Regions from separate parts of the Sinorhizobium sp. KGO-5 genome, predicted to be linked through region 2. Evidence: riboswitches for the same ligand, from Rfam matches in the RefSeq annotation. Region 2 holds a riboswitch; the other holds the start of a gene.
What was found. Region 2 has a riboswitch for S-adenosylmethionine ahead of BHD07_RS04455 (O-succinylhomoserine sulfhydrylase). Riboswitches for the same ligand answer to the same signal wherever they lie in the genome.
Positions count from the first base shown of each region.

Region 1: another riboswitch for S-adenosylmethionine. It lies ahead of metA (homoserine O-acetyltransferase MetA); the one in region 2 lies ahead of BHD07_RS04455 (O-succinylhomoserine sulfhydrylase).

Region 1 is NZ_BDIZ01000008.1:188,802-203,917, forward strand. Features, by position in the region: gene BHD07_RS26145 (FtsK/SpoIIIE family DNA translocase) at 1-882, opposite strand, end outside; gene BHD07_RS26150 (ammonium transporter) at 1,210-2,565, opposite strand; gene BHD07_RS26155 (P-II family nitrogen regulator) at 2,593-2,931, opposite strand; gene tesB (acyl-CoA thioesterase II) at 3,168-4,052, opposite strand; gene BHD07_RS26165 (ubiquinone biosynthesis hydroxylase) at 4,142-5,374, shown strand; gene BHD07_RS26170 (Trm112 family protein) at 5,491-5,679, opposite strand; gene BHD07_RS26175 (LON peptidase substrate-binding domain-containing protein) at 5,688-6,368, opposite strand; gene trxA (thioredoxin) at 6,513-7,505, opposite strand; gene BHD07_RS26185 (prolyl-tRNA synthetase associated domain-containing protein) at 7,565-8,074, opposite strand; tRNA gene BHD07_RS26190 (tRNA-Gly) at 8,331-8,405, shown strand; partial or broken gene BHD07_RS26195 (SDR family NAD(P)-dependent oxidoreductase) at 8,500-8,757, shown strand; gene BHD07_RS26200 (CobW family GTP-binding protein) at 8,761-9,750, opposite strand; gene BHD07_RS26205 (aldose epimerase family protein) at 10,042-11,058, opposite strand; gene metA (homoserine O-acetyltransferase MetA) at 11,139-12,065, opposite strand; SAM riboswitch at 12,129-12,206, opposite strand; gene BHD07_RS26215 (RidA family protein) at 12,264-12,644, opposite strand; gene leuD (3-isopropylmalate dehydratase small subunit) at 12,653-13,258, opposite strand; gene BHD07_RS26225 (hypothetical protein) at 13,393-13,644, opposite strand; gene BHD07_RS26230 (HpcH/HpaI aldolase/citrate lyase family protein) at 13,765-14,667, shown strand; gene BHD07_RS26235 (DUF1737 domain-containing protein) at 14,664-14,870, shown strand.
Region 2 is NZ_BDIZ01000001.1:945,552-960,667, reverse strand. Features, by position in the region: gene BHD07_RS04520 (acyl-CoA dehydrogenase C-terminal domain-containing protein) at 1-1,785, shown strand, start outside; gene BHD07_RS04515 (acetyl-CoA C-acetyltransferase) at 1,894-3,102, shown strand; gene BHD07_RS04510 (3-hydroxyacyl-CoA dehydrogenase NAD-binding domain-containing protein) at 3,124-5,337, shown strand; gene BHD07_RS04505 (SRPBCC family protein) at 5,426-5,899, opposite strand; gene BHD07_RS04500 (winged helix-turn-helix transcriptional regulator) at 6,023-6,532, shown strand; gene BHD07_RS04495 (calcium:proton antiporter) at 6,710-7,795, opposite strand; gene BHD07_RS04490 (S24 family peptidase) at 8,021-8,677, shown strand; gene BHD07_RS04485 (thermonuclease family protein) at 8,687-9,493, shown strand; gene BHD07_RS04480 (tellurite resistance TerB family protein) at 9,606-10,016, shown strand; gene BHD07_RS04475 (sterol desaturase family protein) at 10,088-10,900, shown strand; gene BHD07_RS04470 (transporter substrate-binding domain-containing protein) at 10,925-11,710, opposite strand; tRNA gene BHD07_RS04465 (tRNA-Gly) at 11,788-11,862, opposite strand; gene BHD07_RS04460 (2'-deoxycytidine 5'-triphosphate deaminase) at 11,912-13,009, opposite strand; SAM riboswitch at 13,085-13,163, shown strand; gene BHD07_RS04455 (O-succinylhomoserine sulfhydrylase) at 13,207-14,391, shown strand; gene BHD07_RS04450 (CDP-alcohol phosphatidyltransferase family protein) at 14,431-15,042, opposite strand.

The DNA.
Region 1 (15,116 bases), on a different contig from region 2:
GCGGCGCTCGGTGCGATCGAGCGAGGGCTCGATACGACCGGCCTGCGCCTTCGGCCGGACCGGCTCGTTCAATGTGCCGAATTCGTCGTTGTTGAAGTCGTAGGGCTCGTCATACTGCCGCTTCGCCGGCTTTGCTCCCATGCCGAAGGCACGGCGAAGCCTGGCCTGCGCCGTGTAGCGCATATGGGCGAGCGAGCCCATCAGCACCGTAAGGGGGCCTTCTTCGTCTTCCTCTTCGAGTTCGTCGCGTATGGTGCGCGCCTTGCTGGGTGCAGGCTCCGGGGCCGGTTCTGCTTCTTCATCCTCGCTGACGCCGATGAGGCCGGCGCTGTAGACGAGGCACCAGGCTGCCGGTGCGGTGAAGAGGCAGGCGAGTACGGTCGCGAAGGTGCCCGTCGGGAAGGTTCCGGTGAAGAGCGCGGGAAAACGCAGGATCATGTCCCCGAAGACGCCTCCGAGGCCATTCGGCAGCGGCCAGGTGATCGGCGCCGGAACGCAGCTCAAGGCCGCGCTCGCCAGCACCGAGCCGGCGAACCACAGGCCGAGCCGCTTGAGCACCCTGTCGAAATGCGTGCCGCGGATGAGAACGAGAGCCCAGGCGACGGCCGGCAGCAGCGCCACGACGCTCGCAAGGCCGAAGAACTGCATGAAGATGTCCGCGAAGACGGCGCCGCCATAGCCGAGCAGGTTGGTCGGCTCGTTCGAAGTTGCATAGGAAAAGCTCGGATCCGCGACGTTCCATGTCGAAAGGGCGGCAATGGCGAGCGCCAGCGCACCGACGAGAACGAACCCCGCCAGCGAGGCGATCTGCCGCCAGACGAAGTGGGTCAGCACGAACCGGTTGGAACGGCTGTCAAGCGTTGCGGTATTGCTTCTGCTCATGTTGCCTGCTTTGCCCGTTTCGATCCGCCGGAACGAGAGCGCGCGAAAAGGCCGCCCATGAATATTCCAGCCCTTTTGGTGAGGAGCAGCCTTCTCACCCTCAATCAGGGCGAAAAGCGGGATGCTCCGGGCACATTGCGTGCCCATGGAATCAACCTAAGCGAAGTAGGGTTAATGTGACATTAACCATGCGCGTGTGCCGGCAAAATTGCCGTTGGGGGCGCGTATGCAGCGAAAAAAGGCCCGGATCGCGAGATCCGGGCCAAGGGCGATCCGCAGACTGCGGACCGCGACGGGACTTTTGGCGGCGTCGTTTGCCGACGCTGCTCAGCTCGCGTGATAGGCGGCTTCGCCATGCGAGGAGAGGTCGAGCCCTTCCCGCTCCGCTTCCATCGATACGCGAAGGCCGACAAGCGCATCGACCACCTTGTAGAGGATGGCGGATACGATACCGCACCAGACGATCGTGATGGCGACGGCCGTGATCTGGGTCATCAACTGGCTTCCCATGGTCACGCCGTCGGCATAGCCGATGCCGCCGAGCGAGGAGGAGGCGAAGACGCCGGTCGCGATCGCGCCGAAGAAGCCGCCGACGCCGTGCACCCCGAAGACGTCTGCCGTGTCGTCATAGTGGAACTTGTTCTTGATCACCGAGACGAAGAAGTAGCAGAGCGGCGAGACGATCAGGCCCATGATGATCGCGCCCATCGGACCGGCGATACCGGCCGCCGGCGTGACGGCGACGAGCCCGGCGATCATGCCCGATGCGGCACCGAGCATCGAAGCCTTGCCGCGCGTAAGCGTCTCGACGAGCGACCACGAAAGGACTGCGGCAGCCGTTGCGAGGAAGGTGTTGACGGTGGCGAGAACCGCACCGCCGGAGGCTTCGAGATTGGAGCCGGCGTTGAAGCCGAACCATCCGAACCACAGCATGGCAGCGCCGACGAGCGTCAGGGTCATGGAATGCGGGGCCATCATGTCCCGGCCGTAGCCGGTGCGCTTGCCGACCATGAATGCACCGACGAGGCCGGCGACGCCGGCATTGATGTGGACCACGGTGCCGCCGGCGAAATCGAGCGCGCCCATGCCGAAGAGCAGGCCGTTGGCGTCCCAGACCATGTGCGCAATCGGGAAATAGACGAATGTCGCCCAGAGGATGGCGAAGAGGATCGCGGCCGAGAACTTGATGCGCTCGGCAAAGGCGCCGACGATGAGCGCCGGGGTGATCGCGGCGAAGGTCATCTGGAACAGCATGAAAAGATATTCCGGAATGACGACGCCGTCGGAGAAGGTCGCCGCGGTGCTGTCGACGGTCACGCCCGCGAGGAAGAGCTTGGCGAAGCCGCCGAAATAGGCGCTCGTCGAGCCGCCGAAGGCAAAGGAATAACCGTAGACGACCCAGACGATCATCATGACGGCGCCGATGACCGTGCACTGCATCAGCACCGACAGCATGTTCTTGGCGCGCACGAGGCCGCCGTAGAATAGGGCGAGGCCCGGAATCAGCATGAACAGGACGAGAAGGGTCGAAAGGAACATGAAGGTGGTATCGGCCTTGTCCGGCACCGGCGTTGCGGCCGCGGCGGGCGCCGCTTCCTGGGCAAACGCGACGACCGGCGCGAGCATCGCGGCAGCAGTCGCTCCCACGCGTCGAAGAGAGTTGGAAAGGGTGAATGACGACATCGAAAATAGCTCCCTGAACGGCGTGGTTTACAACGCTTCTGAGTCGGTCTCGCCGGTGCGGATGCGCACGGCATGGTCAATCGAGTAGACGAAGATCTTGCCGTCGCCGATCTGGCCGGTCTTGGCGGCCGAAGCGATGGCTTCGACGGCCTTGTCGACGATCTCCGTCGCGACCGCGATCTCGACCTTCAGCTTAGGCAGAAAGCTCACGGCATATTCGGTGCCGCGGTAAATCTCGGTGTGCCCCTTCTGGCGGCCGTAGCCCTTCACTTCGGTCACGGTCAAACCCTGGATGCCAACGGCAGTGAGGGCTTCGCGAACCTCATCGAGCTTGAACGGCTTGATAATGGCCATCACAATTTTCATCGAGTTCCCATCCTTGTCTGCCTCCAGCGGAGGCCGTCTCTCCTTGCTGCTTGAGCGCCTGACGCGCTGGCAACCGGACAGCTACATTCAAGGGGCGTGCCAGATTCGATGAGGCAGAACAAACCACTGAAATCTAATGGAAAAAACACGTTCGGCGAGGGGGCTGCCGCGGAACGCTGAAAATAGGCCAGTCGGAATGATTAAAATATGAGCAGAATCCGAAAAATGGCAAAAAATTACGCAATTGCCTTTTTGCGGATCAATCCTTCCTGCGCGACAGAGGCGATCAGAACGCCGGAGCGGTCGAAAAGACTGCCGCGGGTCATTCCGCGGGCACCATGCGCGCTGGGGCTGTCCTGGGTATAGAGCAGCCAATCGTCCATTTTCGAGGGCCGGTGGAACCACATGGCGTGGTCGAGGCTGGCGACCTGGAGGCTGCGGTCGAAGACCGATGTGCCGTGTGCGTAAAGCGACGTGTCGAGGAGCGTCATGTCGGAAAGATAGGCGAGGACCGCGGCCTGGAGATGGCGCTCGTCAGGCACCGTCCCGACCGCTTTCACCCATACGTCCTGCTTCGGTGACGCCTTTGCGCGCGAGAAATAGTGTTCGAGCGAGACGGGCCGGATTTCGATCGGCCGCGGCCGCTCCCAATAGCGGCGGATCGCCTCCGGCGCGTGGACGAGAAACTTCTCCTTGAGTTCCTGCTCGCCCGGCAGCGTCTCCGGCATCGGCACTTCCGGCATGTCGAACTGGTGCTCGAATCCATCCTCGTCGTACTGGAAGGAGGCGGACATGGCGAAGATGGCCTTGCCGTGCTGGATCGCCACCACGCGCCGCGTCGCGAAGCTCGAGCCGTCGCGGATCCGGTCGACCTCGTAGATGATCGGAACGGAAGGGTCGCCCGGACGCATGAAATAGGCGTGCAGCGAGTGAACGTAGCGGCCCCCGTCGACCGTGCGCTGGGCGGCGACCAGCGCCTGGCCGATCACCTGGCCGCCGAAGACCCGCTGCCAGCCGACCTGCGGGCTCAAGCCCCGGAACAGGTTTTCCTCGAGCTTCTCGAGGTCGAGTATTGCAAGGAGCGCATCCATGGGCGTGGCGGTCTCGGTAGGGCGCGACATTTTCGGCGGTCTCCGATGGTAGGAACGGCGTTGGCATTGATCTATATAGGCACGAGATGATGCTTCAAGTGCGACGGGAGACGAGACGGATGATCGACGTTCTGATTGCCGGGGGCGGCTATGTCGGCCTCTCGCTTGCCGTATCGCTGAAAAAGGCGGCCCCCCATCTCGATGTCATGGTCGTCGATGCCGCGCCGGAAGGCGTGTGGAAGAGGGACGAACGGGCATCGGCCGTCGCCGCCGCTGCCGAGCGGATGCTCGACGTCCTGGGCGTCTGGCAGGCGATCGCGCCCGAGGCCGAGCCGATCCGCAGGATGGTGATCACCGATTCGAAGACGGCCGATCCGGTCCGACCGGTATTCCTTACATTCGAAGGCGGGGGCGAGGGCGAGGACAATGGCGGCGGCGGCCGCCCCTTCGCTCATATGGTGCCGAATACGGCGCTCGTCGGTGCGCTGCGCCGCGCCTGCGACGAACTTGGCGCCCCGATCCGGCAGTCGACCGTGGTGGAGAGTTTCCGGAGCGGAGATCATTCCGTCGCCGTCACTCTGGCGGGCGGCGAGACGATCGAGGCGCGGCTGCTGGTCGCCTGCGACGGCGTTCGTTCGAGGCTGCGCGAGGCGGCGGGCATCAAGGTCGTGGAGTTCGATTACGGCCAGTCGGGCATCGTCACCACGGTCGAGCACGAGCGCCCGCATGGCGGGACGGCGGAGGAGCATTTCCTGCCCGCCGGTCCCTTCGCGACGCTGCCGCTCAAGAATAACCGCTCCTCGCTCGTCTGGACCGAGAGCACCTATGATGCCGAGCGTCTGGTGAAGGAGGACGATTTCATCTTCGAGGAGGAACTGGAGCGCCGTTTCGGCCATAAGCTCGGCCGTCTCAAGGTGGTCGGCGGCCGGCGTGCCTTCCCGCTCGGCCTCACGCTTGCCCGCGACTTCGTCGCGCCGCGTTTCGCGCTCGCCGGGGATGCCGCGCACGGCATCCACCCGATTTCCGGCCAGGGGCTCAATCTCGGCTTCAAGGATGTCGCGGCCCTCGCCGAAACGATCGTCGAGGCGGACCGCCTGGGCCTCGATATCGGCTCGCTCGCGGTTCTGGAGCGCTACCAGACGTGGCGACGCTTCGATACCTTCCGGATGGGCGTTACGACCGATGTCCTCAACCGGCTCTTCTCCAACGACATCATGCCCGTGCGGGTCGTGCGCGATCTCGGCCTCGGCCTCGTCGATCGCCTGCCGTCGCTCAAGAAGTTCTTCATCCGCCAAGCGGCGGGCACTCCCGGCAGAGCCGATCCGCGGCTGCTCGCCGGCGAGCCGATTTGAACGCCACCGTTTGCGCCGGGGTCCGCATGGGGAGAAGGGCCAGTTTCGCGTCAAACCCGCGGAGAGGGGCAAACCACACGGCAGATCAGGCAGCCTGACCGCCGAAACATCGATCTTCAATCCTCGATCTTGCGCGCCTCGGAGACCAGCATGATCGGCACGCCGTCGCGGATCGGATAGGCGAGGCGGGCCTTTTCGGACACCAGTTCGTTGGCTTCCGGATCGTAGCTGAGGCGGCCCTTTGTCAGAGGGCAGACGAGCAGTTCCAGGAGTTTCGGATCGACCTTGCTGGCGTTGATGTCCATCGCTCGTTTCATTGCAGAATATTGTCGAGGTCGCCGAAATTGCGGGCGAGCACGATCTCGGTGATGGCGATCAGCGTTTCGGCCCGCGTCTTCAGGTCGGGGGCCTCCAGCAATGCCTGTTTTTCCGCCGGTCCATAGGGCGACATCATTGCCATGGAGTTGACGAGGGTTCGGTTGCTTGCGCGTTCCACGCTTTCCCAGTCGGCTTCGAGCTTGTTGGCGTCGAGATAGGCCCGAAAGGCTGCGAGAAGCGCCTCCCGGTCGACGAGGCTCTCGTCGTCCGGATTTTCGAGATCGCTCCCGAAGGGGCCGATGCGGAACCGGCGGTAGCCGCGACAGCCGGCCACCTCTGCGAAAAGCCGGAAGCGGCACACACCGGTGAGAGAGGTGATGTAGCGGCCGTCGCCGGTCTCGGCGAAAGAGGTGATCCGGCCGATGCAGCCCACCTGGCAAAGCGCCGGCACCGACGAGGCGTCGATCTCGTTGCGGCCTTCCGCGAAGGAGGGCTGAACGATGCCGATCAGCCGGTTGCCGGCGAGCGCATCGTCGAACATGGCAAGATAGCGCGGCTCGAAGATGTTGAGCGGAAGCTGTGCGCCGGGAAGCAGCAGCGCGCCCGTCAAGGGAAACACCGGAAGAATCTCCGGTAAGTCCTTCGGACCGAGATAGCGCGCATTTCCGACATGCATTCCGACAGACCCTGCAGATAGCGGCCGCGCCTCATCGAGGCGCGGTGCCGTAGGACCAAAAAATGGTGCGGCCCTTCGAAATCTCAAGGGAGAAATACACCGGAATCGATCGGGCGGAGCTGAAAATTTCGACGCGGAGGCCGCTTACGAAAAGAGAATCGACGACAGCTTGCGCCGCGCGGCGATCGTTGCCGGATCCTTCGGTCCCCATACCTCGAAGAACGACAGCAGTTCGCGCCGGGCGCCGTCGTCCTCGAAGCTGCGGTCGCGCTTCATGATCGTCAGAAGATGTTCGGCGGCGGCGGTGCGGTCGCCCTCGACATTGCGGAGCTTGGCGAGCTTGAGCCGTGCCGCGTGGTCGTCCGGATCGAGCGCGAGCTGGCGCTCCAGCGCGGCCGGGTCGCCGAGCTTGCGGGCCTCCTCGATCTGGTCGAGCTTTTTCGAGACCGCGGCGACGGCCGCTTCTGCGGCGAGTGCTTCCGGCAGGCCCGAAAGCGCCTGGCGCGCCTCGGCGACCTGCCCGAGCGCAATCATGCATTCGATCATGCCGGCGACAGCCGCGGCGTTTTCCGGGTCGGCCTGGAGAACGGCACCATAGAGTCCGGCGGCGTTCTGCGCATCGCCTGCATCGATCAGCGCCTTGGCATCGGCAAGCACGCTCTCGATCTCTGCCTTGCCGTCGTCTGCGGCCGGACCGGCAATCCGATCGATGAACTCTTTGATCTGGCTTTCGGGCACGGCGCCCATGAAACCATCGACCGGGCGCCCGTCGATGAAGGCGATCACCGCGGGAATGGACTGAATGCCGAGCTGGCCGGCGATCGATGGATGGTCGTCGATGTTCATCTTGACGAGCTTCACCCGGCCGGCGGCCTCCCTCACCACCTTCTCGATGATGGGGGTCAGTTGTTTGCAGGGCCCGCACCAGGGCGCCCAGAAATCGACGAGCACCGGCTGCTGGCGCGATGCCTCGAGCACGTCCCGGGTAAAGGCGGCGGTTGTCGTCTCCCTGATCAGGTCGTCCGGGATCGGGCCGTTCGGGGCGCTCGAAGTGCTTGCCGGCTGTCCGCCGAAAGAGGCCGAGCCCGTCATCTGGGTGCCGAAGGAACCTTGATAGGGATTGTCGCTACCGCTCATTCTTCTCTCCTCGCGGACTTGGGCGTCCGGCTTCATGCATTCGCGCCAAAGATCGTATGTCAGGCCGTCACTTTCAAGACAAGCGGCTCGTGCCCGGTTGCCTCCATGAAGCGCAGCATGTCCTTCGACGCGATCGAGGTCGTCTGGTCGTTGGAGAGCGGATGGCAGTTGACCGTCTCGAACGCCATCAGGGTCTCGTCGAGAATGATCTTCACCTTGCCCTCGGTGTCGTTGATCGCGCCGAAGGCGGTGACGGCGCCCGGTATCACGCCCAGATACTCCATCAGCTTCTCCGGCTTGCCGAAGGAGACCTTGCTTGCAGCGCCGATGATCTGATGAACGGTCTTCAGGTCCACCGTCGCGTGTTCCTCGACGGTCAGAAGGAAATAATTGTCCTTTTTGTCCTTCAGGAACAGGTTTTTTGTATGTCCGCCGGGGATTTCATCGCGCAGCGCCACCGATTCGGCGACCGTGAAGACCGGCGCGTGCCGTTTCGTCCTGTGTTCGATCCCGAGTTCGTCGAGAAAGCGGAAGAGGTCTTCCGCAGTCTTCGGCTCAGCCTTGCTCATGCTCCATCCTTCCTGCCGTCGCCATTTTCTCTCGGCCTGCTTTAAAGAGGAGCGAGAGGTTCCGCAATCTCATGCGCGGCGCAGCGCGGCCGGAAACGCGGCGTTCCCGGTCTTCGAACGCGCTCGCGAAAAAATTCTTGGCATTCGCGTCATTTCCCTGTTGCATTTGAAAAGGGCTTGGGCCATATAGCGCCCGTCGCCGCAAGACGGGCGACACCCCTGGTCCATCGACTACCCCCGGGCCTGGGTCTTATGAGCGGGTGTAGCTCAGGGGTAGAGCACAACCTTGCCAAGGTTGGGGTCGGGCGTTCGAATCGCCTCACCCGCTCCAAATTCCTCGGACAATTCAGCAGATTGATGAGCCCTTCGGGCATTTTCGTTGGCGCCGCGTTGCTACAGCGGGAGCGAAGCGGCGTTTTTCCGTGACGCGTGTGCTGGCACAGGAAGTGGGTGCCGACGGGATCACCGCCAACTGGGTGTGCCCCGGGATCATTCTCACCGATATGGGTCGGGTCAATCTCGACGATCCCGCGGTCAGGAGGACGTGGCAGGACAAAACCGCCATGCGTCGCATCGGCGATCCCGAGGATGTTGTCGGTGCGGTGGCCTTCTTTGCTTCGGACGATGCGGCTTTCGTGACCGGCCAGACGCTGAATGTCGACGGCGGCATCGTGCTAAGCTGACGCCTATCCGACGTCGGCCGAGCTCGCGCAGCATGCCATGAAGCCGTCGGCGATGATGTCCTTCGGAAGGTTGCGGCCGATGAAGACCAGGCGCGAGACGCGCTCTTCGCCCTCCTTCCAGGGGCGCTGGTGGTCGCCTTCCACCAGCATGTGGACGCCTTGGACGACATAGCGGTCGGTGTCGCCGGCAAAGGCGATGATGCCCTTCATCCGCAGCATGTCCGTGCCGAAGGCCCGGGCGGTCGTCTGGAGCCAGCGGAAGAATTTTTCCGGGTCGACGGGTCGGCGTTCGATCAGAGAGAAACTCGTGACATGGTCGTCATGCTCATGACCGTGGTCCGCTTCGAGAAAGTCGGGCTCGACCTCGAGAATGCGGTCGAGATCGAAGGCATTGCGATCGAGCAGGCTGGCGATCTCGAGATTGCAGCGCTGCGTCCTCAGGATTCCGGCCGTCGGGTTGATGCGGCGGATGCGATCCTCCACGGCCTGCAGCCCTTGGGGCGATACGAGATCGGTCTTGTTGAGGATGATCGTGTCGGCGAAGGCCAATTGCTCCTGCGCTTCATGTGCGCGGTCGATCTCGCCGAGAAGGTGCCTGGCATCGACAACGGTAATGATGGAGTCGAGCCGTGTCTTGGAGCGGACATCCTCGTCGACGAAGAAAGTCTGGGCGACCGGCGCGGGGTCGGCGAGGCCCGTCGTCTCTATCAGAATGCCGTCGAACCGCTCGCGCCTGCGCATCAGCGCCTCGATGATGCGGATCAGGTCCCCGCGCACCGTGCAGCAGATGCAGCCATTGTTCATTTCGAACACCTCCTCGTCGGCATCGACGATGAGATCGTTATCGATGCCGACCTCGCCGAACTCGTTGACGATGACCGCGAACTTCTTGCCATGCGGCTCGGAGAGGATGCGGTTGAGAAGCGTGGTCTTTCCTGCTCCGAGATAGCCGGTGAGGACGGTGACGGGGGTGGGGACAAGCTGATCGGGCATTGACGAGAACCTCACTGTCGCATGGACGGCCGGAGGCAATGCTCCGGCTTTGTGGATACGTTATTACATTTCGTTTTCTTGAATGTAATAACGTAACGTCGCCGGGGGTTGTCAAGTCCGATTCTGACACTGAAACGCTGGGGCTCTCTTCTTTCCTCGCCGCAGCCGAATTCGTTACCGGTCTCACGCTGCCGGTGGATGGCGGTTATCGCGTCGGATAGGAGCGACAGGAAGCGTTTCACTGTTCGATGAAACGGTGAAACTGAAAGTGCTCTAACGGCCTGCGCTGCCTCAGCTTTTCGTAAAAACGTAATCCGTTTCCTGCCGGAGCGTTTCGCCGGGTCTCAGCACCGCCTTCGGGAAACCTTCGTGGTTCACCGCATCGGGCCAGATCTGGGTTTCCAGGCAGAGGCCGGCGAAGGGGCCGTAACGGCGGCCGTCGAGGCCGGGAACCGGAACGTCGAGCTTTTCTCCGGTATAGAGCTGCACGCCGGGCTCCGTCGTCAGCACTTCCAGCGACACACCGGAATTGATGCTGCGTACCAGCGCCACGGAGCGTTTCTGCATCCGTTCCGGCGAGAGGCAGAAGTTGTGGTCGTAAGCGATTCCGTCGCCGTCCAGCTGCCTTCTCAGCGAGGTCATTTCGCGAAGATCGAAGGCGGTGCCGGCGACGGGGCGGATCTCGCCCGTCGGAATTTGCCGCTCATCGGTGGGCAGGTAGTGGTCTGCCGCAATCATGATGTCGTGGTCGAATGCGTCCGAGCCGCCGTCGAGGTTGAAATAGCTGTGCTGACAGACATTGGCGAGGGTCGGTGCGTCGGTCTCAGTTTCGTAGACGACGTTGAGCGTGCCGCCCGGTTTCAGCGTGTAGGTGCAGGTGATCGTACAATTGCCCGGGTAGCCGGCGCGGCCGTCCGGATCGGTGATCTCGAGCGTTACGCTGTCTTCGGCCCGCCTGAGGATCGACCAGTTGCGCTTGGCGATATTGTCGCTGCCGCCGTGGAGATGCGTGGCGCCCTTCTCATTGAGCTCGAGTTGATAGGTCTTGCCTTCGAGCACGAAGCGGCCACCGCCGATGCGGTTGGCGTTGCGCCCGGGCGTCGCGCCGAAATAGGAGGAATGGGCCGGATAGCTTTCGAAATCCTCGAAGCCGAGCACGAGCGGGGCTGCATGGCCTTCGAGCCGAAGATCCTGGATGACCGAGCCCCATGTGATCACCGACGCCGTCAACCCGCCGCCCTTAAGCGTCACGCGCTGTACGGGCTCGCCGGAGGGCAGGTGGCCGAAGATTTCCGTGTCTGTTCCCATGCATCTCCCCATTTCCGCGAGTCGGCGTCAACCTGCTGCATTTCCGCCGAGGCGGCAACCGGAAAGTCATACTTTTTACGTCAACGCGCTTCGGTTCCGATCTTTGCCAGCTCGTAGGGCGTCGTCTGGTAAATCTCGTTGATCCAGTTGCCGAAGAAGAGATGTGCATGGCTGCGCCAGCGGTTCTGCGGCGGAAGTGCGGAGTCATTGTGCGGGAAATAGTCGTGCGGCAGCTTGATCGGCACGCCGGCATCGACGTCGCGGAAATATTCCTCCGACAGGGACGTCGAATCATATTCGACGTGATTGAACATGTAGAGCCGGTTGCCTTTCTTCTCGTGTACGAGGCAGACGCCCACTTCCTTTGATTCCATCAGGATTTCGAGATCCGGCACCCGGTCGATATCGGCGCGGCGCACCTCGGTCCAGCGCGAAACGGGCACGGCGAAATCGTCGGAAAAGCCGTTCAGATAGACCGAAGAGGGCTGCAGGTTCTGGTGGCGGTAGACGCCGAAGGCTTTTTCCTTCAGCGGATATTTCGGAACACCGTGGAAATGGTAGATCGCAGCCATCCCGCCCCAGCAGACGTTCAGCGTCGAATGGACGTTGGTCGTCGTCCAATCGAAGATGCGCTGCAGCTCCTTCCAGTAGGTGACCTCCTCGTATTCGAGCGTCTCGATCGGCGCGCCGGTGATGATGAAGCCGTCGAACTTACGGGCCTCCACTTCCTCGAAGGTCTCGTAAAAGGCGAGCAGATGTTCTTCGGGCGTGTTCTTCGGCCGGTGGCCGTTGACGCGGACCAGCGTCAATTCGACCTGAAGCGGCGTGGCGCCGATCAGCCGCGCCATCTGGATCTCGGTCTTGATCTTGTTGGGCATCAGGTTCAAGAGCCCGATCTGCAGCGGCCGGATGTCCTGGCGGATCGCCTCGGTCTCGGTCATCAGCCGCACACCCTCGTGAACGAGCGTTTCGAAGGCGGGCAGCGTATCGGGTATCTTGATGGGCATGGGCGTCCACTCGATCAATACAAAAAAACCGGCGGCGAAACGATCGCGACCGGTCCTCGGAAATCCATTGTTCCCTCGGCCCTTTAGCGACTTCTTTAACGTGGCTGCAAGCCGGCCGGCCAAATCACCACGGATCGTAGATAGCGCGAGGAGGGCCGCGCGGTCAATGAAAAAGGATTCGCCGGCGTCGGGGCGGCCTTATCCCCGAAATGCCGTAACCTCGATCTCGATCAGCATTTCCGGGCGGATGAGGTCGCAGACGATCATCGTCGCGGCCGGGCGGATCTCGCCGAAGGTCTCGCCGAAGATCGGGAATACGCGGTCGGCAAAGCTGGCATCGGTGACGTAGTAGTGGTTGCGAACGACGTCCGACAGCGAGAAGCCGGCTTCCTTCAGGGCGCCTTCGATCGTCTTCAGGCAGTTGCGGGCCTGTTCCTCCACCGTTTCCGGCATGGTCATGGTGGCGTAGTCGTAGCCGGTCGTGCCGGAGACGAAGCACCAGTCGCCCTTTGCGACGGCACGCGAATAGCCTGCCGTCTTTTCGAAGGGCGAACCGGACGAGATGAGCTTGCGCGTCATCCGACAGCTCATGCCCAGGGGCGGGAAGCGGCGGTCGCCTTCTCGTAATTGTCGATGGAGCGGCCTTTTTCGAGCGTGAGGCCGATATCGTCGAGGCCGTTCAGCAGGCAGTGGCGCTTGAAGGCATCGACTTCGAACTTGATCGAGCCGCCGTCCGGACCGGTGATCTCCTGCGCTTCGAGATCGACCGTGAGAATGGCATTGGAGCCGCGGCTGGCGTCATCCATCAGCTTGTCGAGGTCTTCCTGGCTGACGACGATGGGCAGGATGCCGTTCTTGAAACAGTTGTTGTAGAAGATGTCGGCGAAGGAGGTCGAGATGACGCAGCGGATGCCGAAATCGAGGAGCGCCCAAGGTGCATGCTCGCGCGAGGAGCCGCAGCCGAAATTGTCGCCGGCGACGAGAATCTTGGCGTTCTGATAGGCAGGCTTGTTGAGGACGAAGTCCGGGTTGGGGGTGCCGTCCTCGTTGTAGCGCGCCTCGGCGAAAAGCCCGGTGCCGAGACCGGTGCGCTTGATCGTCTTCAGGTAATCCTTCGGAATGATCATGTCCGTGTCGATGTTGACGACGGGCAGGGGAGCGGCAACGCCGGTGAGCTTGACGAACTTGTCCATGACTTGGCCTTCGATTTCAGCGGAAATGTTCGAGAAGCGTTTAGATCAGTTTTGCGCCGAAATGAAGGAGAATCTGCTTTCATGGAGCGGGATGCGGGCGGAAAACCGCTTCTCCCGCTTCCGGCAATCCGATTCTAAAGATCGATGATCGTCCCGCGCCCGTCGTTCCACACCCGCATCTCGCGCTGAGTGCTTCCCGGATTGGCGCGTGCCCCCGCTCGAACATGCACGGGCCGTCCGTTGAGCTTGGCGGCGATCGCGCTGCCGACCGCAATAATGGCGGCGATCCCGGCGAGCGCCAGGGCGAGCGAGGCGGTGAACACGAAGGCCACGAGCGTGATGGTGATGGCGGCGGCCGTGAAGAGAACGGAGCGGATGCTTTGCATGATTGTCACCTTTCTGCTCGGCATGTGGGTGCTGGCCACGCCGCTTGCAAGAGGGCCGCCCGTCTCGTCTTGCGCAAAGGTTGAAAGGCAGGCACAACGAACGGCATGACAGGGAACGGCATGAGAGCGATCGACCACCATCCCGTGCGGCTGCGCCGCTCGGTGCTTTCGGTTCCGGCCGACAATCAGCGCGCGCTCGCCAAGGCTCGTGAATTGGCTGCGGACGCCGTGATCTTCGACCTCGAGGATTCCGTCTTGCCGGACCGCAAGGCTGCGGCGCGCGATGCGCTCGTCCGGCATCTTGCCGGCAACCGGCCGCAGGGCGAAACGGTCATCCGCGTCAATGCGGCGGGCTCCGGCTTCGGCGAGGCCGATCTCGCAGCGGCTCTTGCCGCGCGGCCCGATGCTATCCTCCTGCCCAAGGTCGAAAGCCCCGCCGATATTCAGGGCGCGCTCGATTGGGTTGCGGAAAGGGACGCGCCGGATGAGCTGAGGCTCTGGGCGATGATCGAGACGCCGCGCGGGGTCGTGAACGGGCCGGCGATCGCCGAGACCGGCCGCACCTCCGGCGGCCGGCTGGACTGCTTCGTCGTCGGGCTGAACGATCTTCGCAAGGAGACGGGCGTGCCCGCCTTTCCGGGCCGGACCTATCTCGTTCCGTGGCTGATGCAGATTCTTCTTGCCGCGCGCGGCAGCGGGCTCGACGTCATCGACGCGGTCTTCAACGATTTCCGCGATCCGGAAGGCTTCGAGGCGGAGTGCCGGCAAGGGCGCGACATGGGTTACGACGGCAAGATGCTGATCCATCCGGCGCAGATCGATGCGGCCAATCGGCATTTCGGCCTGGACGAGGCTGCGGTCGAGGAGGCGCGCGCGATCATCGAGGCCTTTGCCTTGCCGGACAATGCCGGAAAGGGCGTCATCAACCTTCATGGGCGGATGGTCGAGCGCCTCCATCTCGAACAGGCGATGAGGATCGCCGCCAAGGCGGACATCATCGAAAAACGAAAGGCAAACTCTTGAAACTTTATCGCTTTCTCACCGGCCCCGACGATGCCTCCTTCTGCCACAAGGTGACGGCGGCATTGAACCAGGGATGGACGCTGCACGGTCCGCCGACCTACGCCTTCAATGCCGACACCCAGCATATGCAATGCGGCCAGGCGGTGGTGAAGGAAGTGGAGGGAAAGGATTATCATCCCGACATGAAGCTGTCGGAGCAGTAGGGACTGCAATCTCTCCTCGCCTCATCCCTGTGCTCTTCACAGGAGATGAGAGCAGCGCCGCGTCTGCGGCGCGGGAAGGTTCTTTCAGCCCAAGGACTTGGTCTGGCTGGATTCCTGTGACGAGCACAGGAATGAGGGACCGGGGATGTGCGGCCACTACATTCTCGCATCGAAGCGAAACGGGACGCTGTATACGGGCGTGACTTGGGGCATTCCGCGCCGCCTCGCTATCTTCACGGTTTATGA
Region 2 (15,116 bases):
AAGGCTCCGGTCGACGATACCCTGTTCATCCTCAACGACGTGCTCGGCATCGAGCGCTACCACAATCTCCCGGGCTTTGCGGATGCGACGCCGGACATGACGGCCGCAGTCCTCGGCGAGGCCGCAAAGCTCGCTGAGGAGGTCCTCTTCCCGATCAATCTTTCCGGCGACCGGGAGGGCTGCAAGCGGCACGAGGACGGCTCCGTCACCGTGCCCAAGGGCTTCAAGGAAGCCTATGACCTTTATCGCGAAGGCGGCTGGCTTGGTCTTGCCGCCCCGGAAGAATTCGGCGGCCAGGGCCTGCCCTACACGCTCCACACCGCCGTCGGCGAATTCATGTCCGCGGCCAACATGTCGCTTATGATGTATCCGGGCCTGACGCAGGGGGCGATCGCGGCGATCCTGGTGCACGGTTCCGAAGGCCAGAAGCGGACCTATCTGCCCAAAATGGTCGACGGCACCTGGACCGGCACGATGAACCTGACGGAGCCCCATTGCGGCACCGACCTCGGCCTGCTGCGCACCAAGGCCGTGCCGAACGGCGACGGCTCCTACAGGATCTCCGGCCAGAAGATCTTCATCTCCGCCGGCGAGCACGACATGGCGGAAAATGTCGTCCACCTGGTGCTGGCGCGCATCGAGGGTGCGCCCGACGGTGTAAAGGGCATCTCGCTCTTTATCGTGCCGAAATTCAAGCTCGACGCCAGCGGCGAGCCGGGCGAACGCAACGGCGTTTCCTGCGGCGCGATCGAACACAAGATGGGCATCCACGGCAACGCGACCTGCGTCATGAATTATGACGGGGCGACCGGCTATCTGATCGGCACGGAGAACAAGGGCCTCAGCGCCATGTTCGTGATGATGAACGAGGCCAGGCTTGCCGTCGGCATGCAGGGGCTTTCGATTGCCGAAGTCGCTTATCAGAATGCTGCGAGCTACGCGCGCGAGCGCATCCAGGGCCGCTCCCTGTCCGGCCCCAAGGCGCCGGACAAGAAGGCCGATCCGATCATCGTCCATCCGGACATCCGCCGCACGCTGATGACGATCAAGGCCTTCAACGAAGGCGGCCGCGCCTTCACGCTCTGGACGGCACTGAAGTCGGACATCGCCCATCGTTCGGACAGCGAAGAGGAGCGCCAGGCGGCGGACGACATCCTCAGCCTGATGACGCCCATCCTCAAGGGCGTGCTGACGGACAAGGGCTTCGATCACGCGGTGATGGCGCAGCAGGTATTCGGCGGCCACGGCTATATCGAAGAGCACGGCATGAGCCAGTACGTGCGCGATGCCCGCATCGCCATGATCTACGAGGGTGCCAACGGCATCCAGGCGCTCGACCTGGTCGGTCGCAAGCTCGCGATGAACGGCGGCCGCGCCGTCATGGCTCTGTTCAAGGAGATCGGCGACTTCTGCGAGGAGAACCGCGGCGACGAAAAGCTCTCCGGCTACACCAAGGCCCTTAAGAAAGGGCTGAACGACCTGCAGGCCGCGACCATGTGGTTCATGCAGAACGCCATGGCCAAACCCGACAATGCCGGAGCCGGCTCCACCGACTACATGCATCTCTTCGGCCTCGTCGTCCTCGGCTATATGTGGGCGAAGATGGCGAAGACGGCGGAGGAGAAGCTTGCCGCTGGCGAAACGCAGCGCGCGGACTATCTCAAGAACAAGCTGATCACGGCGAGGTTCTTCATGGAGCGCATCCTGCCTGAAACGGCGCTGCGCAAGATCCGCATCGAAACGGGCGCCGACACGATGATGGCGCTGGACGCGGCCGCGTTCTGATTTCAGACTGGAGCCGGATCGAAAGCGAGAAGCGGCCTTTCCGCCCGAATCCCGCTCCGATTGATAATGCGCGGCCCGAGGAAACGCCGCCGAAAGGGAGATCAAGAGATGACGAAAGTCTTCGTTTACGACCACGTGCGCACGCCGCGCGGCCGTGGCAAGAAGGACGGTGCGCTGCACGAGGTGCCCTCCGTCCGGCTCGCCGCCAAGGTGCTCGAGGCCGTGCGCGATCGCAACGGGCTCGACACTTCGACGGTCGACGACGTCATCATGGGTTGCGTCGACCCGGTCATGGATGCGGGTGCGGTCATCCCGAAAGCCGCAGCCTTCGAGGCGGGTTATTCGACGCGTGCGCCCGGCATGCAGATCTCCCGCTTCTGCGCCTCCGGCCTCGACGCCGTCAATTTCGGCGCCGCGAAGATCGCCCAAGGAGCGGACGATATCGTGATCGCCGGCGGCGTGGAGTCGATGTCCCGCGTCGGCCTCGGCATGTCGGGCGGCGCCTGGTTCATGGACCCCTCGGTCAACCTGCCCGCCTATTTCATGCCGCAGGGCGTTTCCGCCGACCTGATCGCCACGAAATACGGTTTCTCGCGCGACGACGTCGACGCCTATGCGGTGGAAAGCCAGAAGCGCGCCGCCAATGCATGGGAGAAGGGCTATTTCAAGAACTCGGTCGTCCCGGTCAAGGACCAGAACGGGCTCGTCATCCTCGACCGCGACGAGCATATGCGCCCCGGCACGGACATGCAGGCACTTGCCTCGCTAAACCCCTCCTTCCAGATGCCCGGCGAGATGGGCGGCTTCGAGGCCGTCGGCATCCAGGCGCATCCGGAGATCGAGCGCATCAACTACGTCCACCACGCCGGCAATTCCTCCGGCATCGTCGATGGCGCCGCGGCCGTGCTCATCGGCTCCAAGGCCGGCGGCGAAGCCATGGGGCTCAAACCCCGCGCCCGCATCCGCGCCTTCGCCAATATCGGCTCCGACCCGGCCCTGATGCTAACCGGGCCGGTCGACGTCACCGAGAAGCTCCTCAAGCGGGCGGACATGAAGCTCTCCGACATCGATCTTTTCGAGCTCAATGAGGCCTTCGCGGCCGTCGTGCTGCGCTACTGCCAGGCTTTCGACATCCCGCACGACAAGATCAACGTCAATGGCGGCGCGATCGCCATGGGCCATCCGCTCGGCGCGACCGGGGCGATGATCCTCGGCACCGTGCTCGACGAGCTGGAGCGCCGCGACCTCAACACGGCGCTGGTGACGCTCTGCATCGGCGCCGGCATGGGCACCGCCACGATCATCGAACGCGTCTGATCCGATCCCGGGAGAGAGAATATGTCTTACACGAACTTCAAGATCGAAACCGACGCCGACGGCATCGCGCTGGTCACCTGGGACATGCCCGACAAGTCGATGAACGTCTTCACCGAAGAGGTGATGAAGGAACTCGACGCCATCATCGATCAGACGACGGCGGATCCTGCCGTCAAGGGCGTGGTCGTCACCTCCGGCAAATCCTCCTTCTCCGGCGGCGCCGACCTTTCGATGATCAAGTCGATGTTCACTTTCCAGGCGGAGGAGAAGAAGAAGGACCCGGACAACGCGGCCCGGAGACTCTTCGACCTCGTCGGCCGGATGACGGGTCTCTTCCGCAAGCTCGAAACCTCGGGCAAGCCCTGGGTCTCGGCCATCAACGGCACCTGCATGGGCGGCGCCTTCGAGATGTCGCTCGCCTGCCACGGCCGTGTCGCCTCCAATGCGAAATCGGTGAAGATCGCGCTTCCCGAGGTCAAGGTCGGCATTTTCCCGGGTGCCGGCGGCACCCAGCGCGTTCCACGGCTGACCAATACGCAGGACGCGTTGCAGATGATGACGACCGGCTCCTCGCTTACGCCGGCGCGAGCAAAGGCCATGGGGCTCGTTCACGAGGTGGTCGACCCGGACAAACTGATCGAGGCCGCCAGGGCGATGATCAAGAACGGCCTGAAGCCGGTGCAGCCCTGGGACGAGAAGGGCTTCAAGCTCCCGGGCGGCGGCATCTGGACGCCCGCCTCCGCGCAGCTCTGGCCGGCCGCCTCCGGCATCCTGCGCCGCGAGACCTATGCCAATTACCCCGGCGCGATCGCGATCCTGAAATGCGTCTATGAGGGGCTGCAGGTTCCCTTCGATACGGCCTTGAAGATCGAGCAGCGCTATTTCACCGAAATCCTGCAGACGACCGAAGCCTTTTCGATGATCCGGTCGCTGTTCGTCTCGATGCAGGAACTCGGCAAGGGCGCGCGCCGGCCGGCCGGCGTACCGAAGACCGACCTCAGGAAAGTCGGCGTCGTCGGCGCCGGTTTCATGGGCGCCTCGATCGCCTATGTAACCGCGGCAGGCGGCATCCCCGTCACCCTCATCGACCGAGACATGGAAGCTGCCGAAAAGGGCAGGACGCATTCGGAAGGCCTGGTCAAGGACGCGATCGGCAAGGGACGCTTGACCAAGGAGGAAGGCGAAGCGCTGCTTTCGCGCATCACACCTTCGGCGGACTACGGCGATCTCAAGGATGCCGGCCTCGTCATCGAGGCGGTCTTCGAGGACCGGCAGGTCAAGAAGGACGTGATCGAGAAGGTCGAAGCGGTGATCGCCGAGGACGCGATCTTCGCCTCCAACACTTCGACGCTGCCGATCACCGGCCTCGCCAGGAATTCCAAACGGCCGGACCGGTTCATCGGCATCCATTTCTTCTCGCCGGTCGAGAAAATGATGCTGACGGAGGTGATCCTCGGCAAGGAGACCGGAGACCGTGCACTCGCGGCCGCGCTCGACTATGTCTCGGCGATCAGGAAGACGCCGATCGTCGTCAACGACACGCGCGGCTTTTATGTCAATCGCTGCGTCTTCCGCTATATCCACGAAGCCTATGACATGCTGATCGAGGGCGTACCGCCGGCGATGATCGAGAACGCCGCCAAGATGGCCGGCATGCCGGTCGGACCGCTGTCGCTCAACGACGAGGTGGCGATCGACCTCAGCCAGAAGATCCTGAAGGCGGCCGTCGCCGATCTCGGCGAGAAGGCCGTCGATCCCAGACACATGGCGCTGATCGACAAGATGGTGGACGAGCTTGGCCGGCGCGGCCGCAAGAACGGCAAGGGCTTCTACGAGTATCCGGCAAAGCCGGCCAGGAAATATCTCTGGCCGGGTCTGAAGGAGCTCTACCCGCAGAAGGATGCCGGCGAGATCGAGGTCGGCGTGCTCAAGCAGCGCCTGCTGGTGACGATCGCACTCGAAGCCGCGCGCACGATCGAGGAGGGCATCGTCACCGATCCGCGCGAAGCCGATGTCGGCTCGATCCTCGGCTTCGGCTTTGCCCCCTACACCGGCGGCACGATCTCCTACATCGACGGCATGGGCGCAAAAGCCTTCGTCGAGCTCTGCGAAAAGCTCGCCGCCGACCATGGCGACCACTTCCGGCCGACGCCGCTTCTGAAGGAGATGGCCGAAAAGGGCGAGACCTTCTACGGGCGCTTCGATCCTTATGCCGCGGGGCAGAAGGCGGCATAAGCCGCCAGGCCAGCCGCACGGCGCAAATATTGTCTCTCCGGTCATTCTCGTTAACCGCGAATGACCGGAGAGAAACGTGTTCAAGGCTTCAGGCCACTTCAGCCTTCTCACCGAGCTCGGCCGCCAGAAATCCGATCAGCTGCTCCCAGCCTTCGCGGCGATATTCCACCTTGTCGAGCCCATCCAGGAATGCCCCCTGCTCCGTGAAGACGACGCGTGTGCCGGTGCCTTCCGGTATGAGGTCGACGGTGGCGATCGACGCGGAAAGCCGCTGCTCGTCCTTCGCCATGGTATAGGCCGAGACGATCCGCCGGTTCTCGACGATGTCGAGATAGATCGTTTCATTGAAATAGAAAACCTTCCCGTCCTGGCTGAACCGGCCGCTTTCCCGGCCGCCGATGCGGAAGTCGTGGCTATATTCGGCGACCGGCCAGTTGTCGGCCTTGACGAACCAGCGGTCGTGCGCAGCAGGATCGGCGAAGGCCTCGAAGACCTGTTCCGGGGGTGAATTGAAAACGCGTTCGATGGTGAAATCCGCATGGGCGACAGAAGCTTTGGTCATGATCTTTTCCTCCTCGCTGGGAAACTGGTTGCGAAATGAAAGCGGTTGCAGGCTAACTTCACTGGTGCAATAATGCAAGCAGTTTTAGAGCGGATGCTCCGCTTGCGTTTTGCAGAGACCAAAATGACCGATGACCATCGCTCGGGTTGCCCGATCAATCTCTCGCTCGAAGTATTCGGCGACAAATGGAGCCTCCTGATCATTCGCGACATGATTTTCGGCGGCAAACGCCACTTCCGCGAGCTCCTGCGCTCGCAGGAGGGGATTTCCACCAACATCCTCGCCGACCGGCTGAAAACGCTTGTCGAGATCGGCATGCTGACGAAAGCGGACGATCCGAGCCACAAGCAGAAGGCGATCTACAGCCTGACGGAAATGGCGATCGCGCTTGTGCCGATCATGGCCCATCTCGGCGCCTGGGGCCGGCGCTACCTGCCGGTCACCGAGGAACTCAGCATCCGCGCCCAACTGATGGAGGAGGGCGGCCCCGAGCTCTGGGAGCGTTTCATGCGGGAATTGCGCGCCGAACACCTCGGCGAGGCCAGACCGGAGGGACCCTCCGTGCGGCAAACGCTTCAAGCCGCCTATGACCGCGTTGTGGCGCGCAAGGCGATGGAAGAGCAGCCGGCCTGAGCACTAATCTTTGACCCAACGCACTTCCGGACGGAAAACCGTTACACACTTTTCCTGGAAGTGCTCTTGATCCAACGCACTTCCGGACGGAAAACCGTTACACACTTTTCCTGGAAGTGCTCTTGATCCAACGCACTTCCGGACGGAAAACCGTTACACACTTTTCCTGGAAGTGCTCTAAAGCCCGAGGGCGGACAGCATGATGAAGGTGGCGAACAGCACGAAATGCGTCATGCCTTCGATGGCATTGGTCTGACCGTCATTGAGATTGATCGCGGCGGCGATGAGCGTTACCGCAACCATCACCGTCTGCACCGGCGACATGGCCATGATGAAGGGCTGGCCCGTATAAAGGGCAATCGCCTCCATGACGGGTACGGTCAGGATCACGGTCGAAAGCGAAGCGCCGAGCGCGATGTTCACCACTGCCTGCATGCGGTTGGCGAGCGCGGCGCGCATTGCCGTCAGGACTTCGGGCGAAGCGGAGATCGCCGCGACGACGATCGCGGCCAGGACCGGCGGCGCCGCCGTGCCCTTGATCCCGGCCGACAGCAGCCCGGACATGATTTCGGCGAGAAAGCCGATCACCACCACGCCCAGGATTAGCACGACGACGGAAGGCAGCACCGGCTCGTCCTCCAGCCGGCTTGCCGCGGTTCCCGCTTTGGCGCGCGGATAGCTGTAACTGAAGAAGTAGCTGTGGACGCCAACCTGCATGCGCAGGAACAACGTATAGAGCACGATCATCGCGCCGATGGTGAAGGCGGAATAGTAATGCCATTTCGACTGCGGCACAAATTCGGGGACGAGCATGGAAATGCCCATGGCCGTGAGAATCATGACGCTGTAAGTGCGCGCGGAATCGTCGTTATAGGGCTGCTCGCCGTGTTTGAGGCCGCCGAGCAGCGCCGCAAGTCCGAGAATCCCGTTGATATCGAGCATCACTGCCGAATAGATCGTATCGCGCACCAGCGTCGGCGAGGTCTCGCCGGTCATCATGATGGCGAGGATGACGACCTCGACCAGGACCGCCGAAAGCGTCAGGATCATCGTGCCGTAGGGATCACCCACTTTGGCGGCAAGCACCTCGGCATGATGGGCGACCCGCATGGAAGCAAGCACGATCGCCGCCACCATCAGGGCCGCACCCATGAGCGATGCGGCGCGACCGGCCTCGAGCAGATGATGCTCGACCGCGACGCCGGCAAGAGCAGCGAGAAAAGCGGCAACGAGATGCCGTTCCGATCTCAGGTTTGCAAGCAAGCACGCCTCTTGGCCCGGAGTGAAGCTGTTTTATTTAGCACAGCTGCTGAAGAGTTCACCCCCGAAGTCCGCTGCATCTGCTGTATGCCGTCCTTTGATCGGATAGGAAGGACTATTTTCCTCGCTGTGCTTTACGGTCGCGGGGCGCTTGGCTAATGTATTCGCAGACCGCGGAACGGCTTGCTGTGCCGCCCGCATCGTCTCTCCTTCCGAAGATGGGTCGACATGCTCTCACATGACAGCATCTGGCGCGCGATCGACGCCTTGGCAGAGCGCCACCGGCTTTCGCCGTCGGGCCTTGCACGGCGGGCCGGCCTGGACCCCACCTCGTTCAACAAGTCGAAGCGCCAGTCCACCGACGGGCGCGACCGATGGCCCTCCACCGAGTCGATCGCGAAGATATTGCATGCCACGGGGGCGAGCGTCGATCAGTTCCTGGCGCTGATGGAGCCCAATGCCGTCGGCCGCGAAAGGGAGGAAGCATCGGCAGCGCCGGGCATTCCGCTGATCGGTTTCGCGCAGGCCGGCGCCGGCGGTTTTTTCGACGACGGCGGCTTTCCGGTCGGCCAGGGCTGGGACACGATAGAATTCCCCACGCCCGAGCGGCGGCAGGGCGGTGCCTACGCTCTGGAGGTTCAGGGCGACAGCATGCTGCCGCTTTACCGCGACGGCGATGTCCTGATCGTCGACCCGAGCGCGCAGGTGCGCCGCAACGACCGCGTCGTGGTCAAGACGCGCGGGGGCGAGGTGATGGCGAAGGTGCTGGCCCGGCAGACGCCCCGCGGCATCGAACTCGTCTCGCTCAACCCCGACCATCCCAACCGCAATTTCGAGATGAACGACTTAGAATGGATTGCCCGGATCATCTGGGCCAGCCAATAGGATTCTTCGATGCGGCCGAGGCTCTTCACCATCGCCGGCGGGCTTGCCGCCCTCGCCCTTTATGCCGGCATTCTGATGGCCGGGGCCGCGATCATCCGCAACCGCGACAGCGTCGCAACGCCTGAGTTCGTGCTCGAAACGCCGGAAGCAGCGGTCGACGAGCCGATTTCGGTGGAGCCTCCCGCCGAGACCGAAGCCGCTCCCACTCCCCCCGAACCGGATGCCGCCCCAGGCAAGGGATCGCGCGTGGCGGCCAGGCCGGTCGAGCCGGGTCTCTTCGCCCAGCCGGAAGACGGAATTGCCAAACCGCTGGAACGGATCGCACCGAGACCGCCACTTTCAAAGCCTGAGGAAAAGCAAAAGCCCGCTTCCGCCGTCTTCCCGCGCCCGGTTGCGCTTGCCGCGGGGCTTGTCCGGTCCGGCGAGACGACTCTGCAGCTCAAGGATATCGAACCCGAAACGCCCGAGAAGGTCTGCGAAGCGAATGGCAGGAGCTGGCCTTGCGGCATGGTCGCGCGTACGGCGTTCCGCAACTTTTTGCGGGGCCGCGCACTCGTCTGCGAAGCGACGGATAGCTCCTCGGAGACCTTGAACGCGCGGTGCAGCGTCGGCGGCCAGGACGTGGCCGAATGGCTCGTCGGCAACGGCTGGGCGACGCCGCTGCCGGGCACGGCGCTCGAGGCGAAGGCCGAGGCCGCCCGGGGCGCCAGGCTCGGTTTCTTCGGGGACGACCCGCGCGATCTTGCCCGAGCGCCTCTCGCGCTCGACGATCCGGCTGCGAGCATCGCCCCGGAAGACGCCGCGCCGGACTTGTAAGGCTTGGAGCAAGTCCTTAACTGTCACCCACCACTGCAGGTCCGCCCAACCCGCTATGCACCCGTCGTGTATCGCGGCCCCAATGTGAATGATGAAAGGATCGAGAGGCAGGATGTCCGCAAGTCTCAGCCAGCACGAAGCCCTTGTCCACGTCATGGTCATGATGTCCGCCGTCGACCGGAACATGACCGACGACGAGATCGCGCGCATCGGCGTGCTCGTGCGGTTCCTCCCGGCCTTCGACGGTTTCGACGAAGATCACCTGATCCATATCGGCCGCGAATGCGCCGCCCAGCTTGCCGCCCCCGAGGGCCTGGACGTGGCGCTCGAAATGGTTCGGGAGGCGTTGCCGCAGCGGCTCTATGAAACGGCCTATGCCCTTGCGGTCGAGATCGCTGCCGCCGATCAGCGTATCCGCAACGAGGAAATCCGGTTGTTGCAGCTGCTGCGGGACCGTTTGGGCCTCGACAAGCTCGCCTGCGCAGCAATCGAGCGCGGAGCCATCGCGCGCTTCCGCAAGTAGGCTTCTGAAAAAAGGTCCTTGCCCGTTTCCGGCACGGAACGGGCCGGGGTCGATGCAACAGGGATCGATGCATGCTCTATTTCGGTCTGGCCGAACCGGTCTGGCGGCTCGCGGCCTTTGCCGCCGCCTTCGCCGCGCTGACAGTGCTCGAGCTTATTCATCCGCGGCTGGAGAGGCCGGAGCTGATGCGGGCACTGAAGGCACGCCGCTGGGTCACCAACCTGTCTATTCTCGTCCTATCCTCCCTCCTGCTTCGCGTCGCCTTTCCCGCTGCCGCTACCGGCGTTGCCATCTGGGCTCAGGGGCGCGGCTACGGCGTGCTCCCGGCTCTTGGCGTGACGCCGCCGCTTGCCGGCCTGATCGCCTTCATCACGCTGGACTTCGCCATCTGGTTTGAGCACGTCGTGTTTCACAAGATCCCTGTCCTGTGGCGCATCCACCGCGTCCACCATGCCGATCCCGGTGTCGACGTCACCACGGCCCTTCGCTTTCATCCCCTCGAAATTCTGCTGTCGATGATCTGGAAGAGCGCGGTTATCATCCTGCTCGGCGCGCCCGCACTCGCCGTTCTCCTGTTCGAAATCGTGCTCAATGCCGGGGCGATGTTCAATCACGCCAATTTGCGGCTGCCGAAAGGCGCCGACAGGCTGTTGCGCCAGGTCATCGTCACGCCCGACATGCACCGCATCCACCATTCCGTGGAAAAGCGGGAGACCGATTCAAACTACGGCTTCAATCTTTCGGTCTGGGATCGGTTGTTCTCGACCTACGTCGCCCATCCATCGCGCGGAGACGATGCGATCGAGACCGGGCTGAAGGCCTACGGGCGCGTTGCACCCGTGAAGCTCCTGTGGTCGCTGATACTCCCGTTCCGGCGTCGCTAGGGCATAGCCGCGAGTGGAGCCGCCTCAATAAATCCCGTTCGGGAAATAGCGAAGATAGATCTCCTCAAGCCTGCCGCTGCGTGAGAGTGCCAGCAAAGCGTGGTCGATCGCCTGGGTCAGCGCCGGCTCGGCCTTGCGGTTCATGATCGTCAGTCCCTCGCCCAGGAAGCGTTGGGAAAAATAGGAGCCCTCCAGCATGGCGCAGCATCCCCCGGCGAGGTTGCCGGAGACCCAGAAGGACAATTGCATGCCGTCGGAGAACGCGGCCGCGACGGTGCCTCCGCGAAGCGCGGAGAGCAGTGCGTCCCGGTCCGGAAAGCCCTTGGCTTCGAGCTTCGGGAAGAATGCCTTGAGCATTGCCTCATGGGTGGTGTCGGAGACGACGCCGACGGGCTTTCCGGCGAGATCGGCAGGACCGGTGATCGCGCCGGCGGCCTTGGTGTTGACGACGAAGCGGGCGGGAAGTTGCATGAAGGCGCGGGAAAAGGCGAAACTCTGCCTCAGCTCCGAAGTCACGGCAATGCCGGCGGCAATCGCTTCCCCTTGCCCCTGTTCGAGGGCCGGCATGAGCTCCGGATAGGTCACTGCCTGGATCTGGCACTTGGCTTCGATCTCCAGCTCACGGCATATCTCGCGGGCGAGGTCGACATGGAAGCCCGACAGCTTGCCCGACTGGTCGATGAAGTTGAAGGGCGGGAAGTCGACGGTGGTCAGGAAACGAAGCCTGGCAAGGCCGCTGAGGTCCGGCTTGGCAATCCGTTCGCGGGCATCGAACAGCCGGGGCAGTTCCTTCGGCTGTGCCAAAGCCAAACCCGGGGCGAAAACGGCCGACAGTATCAATACCCAGAGAATCCGCAGCGCTATGGCGCCTCTATGAAAGGAGGAATTGGAGCGGGTGATCGGGATCGAACCGACGACATCAAGCTTGGGAAGCTGGCGTTCTACCACTGAACTACACCCGCGACAGAACCGGAAATTTCCTCAACAGCCGCGATCTGTCAAGCACAATGCTCACTCGGCGCGAAAATGCTTGGAGAGCTTGAGCCCCTGCGCCTGATAATTGGAGCCGAGATCGAGGCCGTAAAGTCCCTCCGGACGTTCCAGCATGTGCTCGTAGACGAGACGGCCGACGATCTGCCCGTGCTCCAGAATGAACGGTACCTCGTGGCTGCGCACCTCGAGCACCGCCCGGCTGCCGCTGCCGCCGGCCGACGCATGGCCGAAGCCGGGATCGAAAAAGCCGGCATAATGGACGCGGAACTCGCCCACGAGCGGGTCGAAGGGTGTCATTTCGGCGGCATAGCGCGGCGGCACATGGACGGCTTCGCGGGACACGAGGATGTAGAACTCGTCCGGGTCGAGCACGAGATCGTCGCGGCCGCGGCTGTAGAGCGGCTCCCAGAAGTCGAAAACGGCATGCTGGGCTTTCTTGTCGACATCGACCACCGATGTATGATGCTTGCCGCGGTAGCCGATCAGGCCGTCCGGTCCGGTGCCCTTGAGATCGATGGAAAGGGCAATGCCGCCGCCGGAAACGTTCGGCCGGTCACTGGCGACGAGCACGTCGCTTTCGTGCAGAGCCAGCAGTTCCTGCTCGGAAAGAACCGAGTGGCCTATGCGGAAGCGTATCTGCGAAAGCCGCGAACCGCGCCTGACGACGATCGGAAAGGTTCGCGGGCTGATTTCGAGATAGAGCGGTCCGCTATAGCCCGCCGGGATCTTGTCGAACTCCTGCGCCCTGTCGGTAATCACGCGTGTGAAGATATCCAGGCGGCCGGTCGAGCTCTTCGGATTGGCGGAGGCCGACATGTCTGCCGGCAACGACAGGCTTTCCATCAGCGGCACGATGTAGACGCAGCCGGTCTCAAGCACCGCGCCTTCGCTCAGATCGACGACATGCAGCTTGAGCCGGTCGAGCTTGTCGGCGACCAGATGAGAAGGGCCGGGCATGAAGCTCGCCCGGACGCGGAACGCCTTGGATCCAAGGCGAAGATCGAGGCTGGCCGGCTGGATCTGGTCATCATCCAGCGCCTTCTCGCTCTTCAGTCGTCCCGAGGCATACAGCGCAGCAATTGCGCGGTCGGCCAAAATCCCTGTGTCGCGCCCCATTCCGATCCTCATTTACAGTTGCCAGACAAAACCAAACTCCGGGAATTGACGCAAGCGCGGCCAGGCAGTATTGGAGCTTTATCCCGTGGTGATTTGGCCGGTCGGCTTGCAGCCACGTTAAACAAGTAGCTAAAAAGGCCGGGTGTCAAACCGGTCGTTTCGCGGCCGGTTTTTTTGTTTTTGAAAGTGACGTTCTCATGAGCAAGAATTGGCGGCCGGCAACCCAACTCGTCCACGGCGGAACGCTCCGCTCCCAGTACGGCGAGACATCCGAAGCGATCTTTCTGACGCAAGGCTTCGTCTACGACAGCTCCGAAGCGGCGGAGGCCCGGTTCAAGGGCGAGACCGACGGCTTCATCTATGCGCGCTACGGCAGTCCGACCAACGACATGTTCGAGAAGCGCATGTGCATGCTCGAAGGGGCGGAAGAAGCGCGCGCCACCGCCTCCGGCATGGCGGCGGTTTCCGCGGCAATCCTGTGCCAGGTGAAGGCGGGCGACCACATCGTCGCGGCCCGGGCGCTCTTCGGTTCCTGCCGCTGGGTCGTGGAAACGCTGGCGCCGAAATACGGCGTCGAGTGCACCCTGGTCGACGGTCGCGATCTCAAGAACTGGGAAGACGCGGTGCGTCCGAACACCAAGGTCTTCTTTCTCGAAAGCCCGACCAACCCGACGCTCGAAGTGATCGACATCGCCGGCGTCGCCAAGCTCGCCGATCAGATCGGCGCCAAGGTGGTGGTCGACAACGTCTTCGCGACCCCGCTGTTCCAGAAACCGCTGGAGCTTGGCGCCCATGTCGTCGTCTATTCCGCGACGAAACACATCGACGGCCAGGGGCGCTGCCTCGGCGGCGTGGTGCTCTCCGACAAGCAGTGGATCGACGAGAACCTGCACGACTATTTCCGTCACACCGGCCCGGCCATGTCGCCCTTCAACGCCTGGACGCTGCTGAAGGGGATCGAGACTCTGCCGCTCCGCGTCAAGCAGCAGACCGAAAGCGCCCGCCGCATCGCCGATTTCCTCGCGGAGCAGCCGCAGGTCGCCCGCGTCATCTATCCGGGCCGCAAGGATCACCCGCAGGCCGACATCATTGCGAAGCAGATGAGCGGCGGCTCGACGCTGGTCGCCTTCGAGCTCAAGGGTGGCAAGGAAGCAGCTTTCGCCCTGCAGAACGCGCTTGAAATCATCCGGATCTCCAACAATCTCGGCGATTCCAAGAGCCTGATCACCCATCCGGCGACGACCACCCACAAGAACCTCACCGACGAAGCCCGCGCCGAACTCGGCATTTCCGCCGGAACGGTGCGCTTCTCGGCCGGGATCGAGGACAGCGAAGACCTCATCGAGGATTTCGCAAGGGCGCTGAAGGGCGTAAACGCCTGACCGACACCATGACGAAGCCCGCGTCAGCGGGCTTTGTCGTCAGTCTTGCCGAAACGTCAGTCTTGCGAGAACGATCCGCGACAGCGCGGTATAGAGGCAGACGAGCGCGAAGACGGTTGCGAACAAGGGGAACCACCCGGGCAACAGGCACGACAGCAGAAAAAGGACGATCGTCTCCGTCGCCTCTGCGAGCCCCGTCGTGAAGTAGAGCGACTTCGCACCACGCACCTCGGTCGTCAGGCCGCGCTTCTCGGCCATCACGGCATAGGCGAGGAAGCTCGCGCCGTTGACATAGAAGGCGAAGAGCAGAAATCCGCCGGCGAGACCGTTTGCAGCCGGATCTGCGATGATGAAACCGAGTGGGACGGCCCCGTAAAAGGTGAAATCGAGAACGATGTCGAGAAAGCCGCCGAAATCCGTTTTCCGGCTCGCGCGGGCGACGGCTCCGTCGAGGCCGTCGCAGAGCCGGCTCACAAGGATCAGAGCGGCGGCGGGCAGGTAAGCGCCGAGACCGATGAGCAGGGCTGCCGCAAGGCCAAGGCAAAGGCCGAGGATGGTGACGGCATCGGCGCTGACCCCGCGGCCGGCCAGTGCGGCGCCGAACCTGTCCAGAACCGGATCGAGCCGCCTGCGAAGCACGCCGTCAAGCATTGCCGCTGCCTCCTGGGAAATTTGATACCACTCGCACAATCTCGCCGTTATTCTTGACGAAACCATATTGCTGT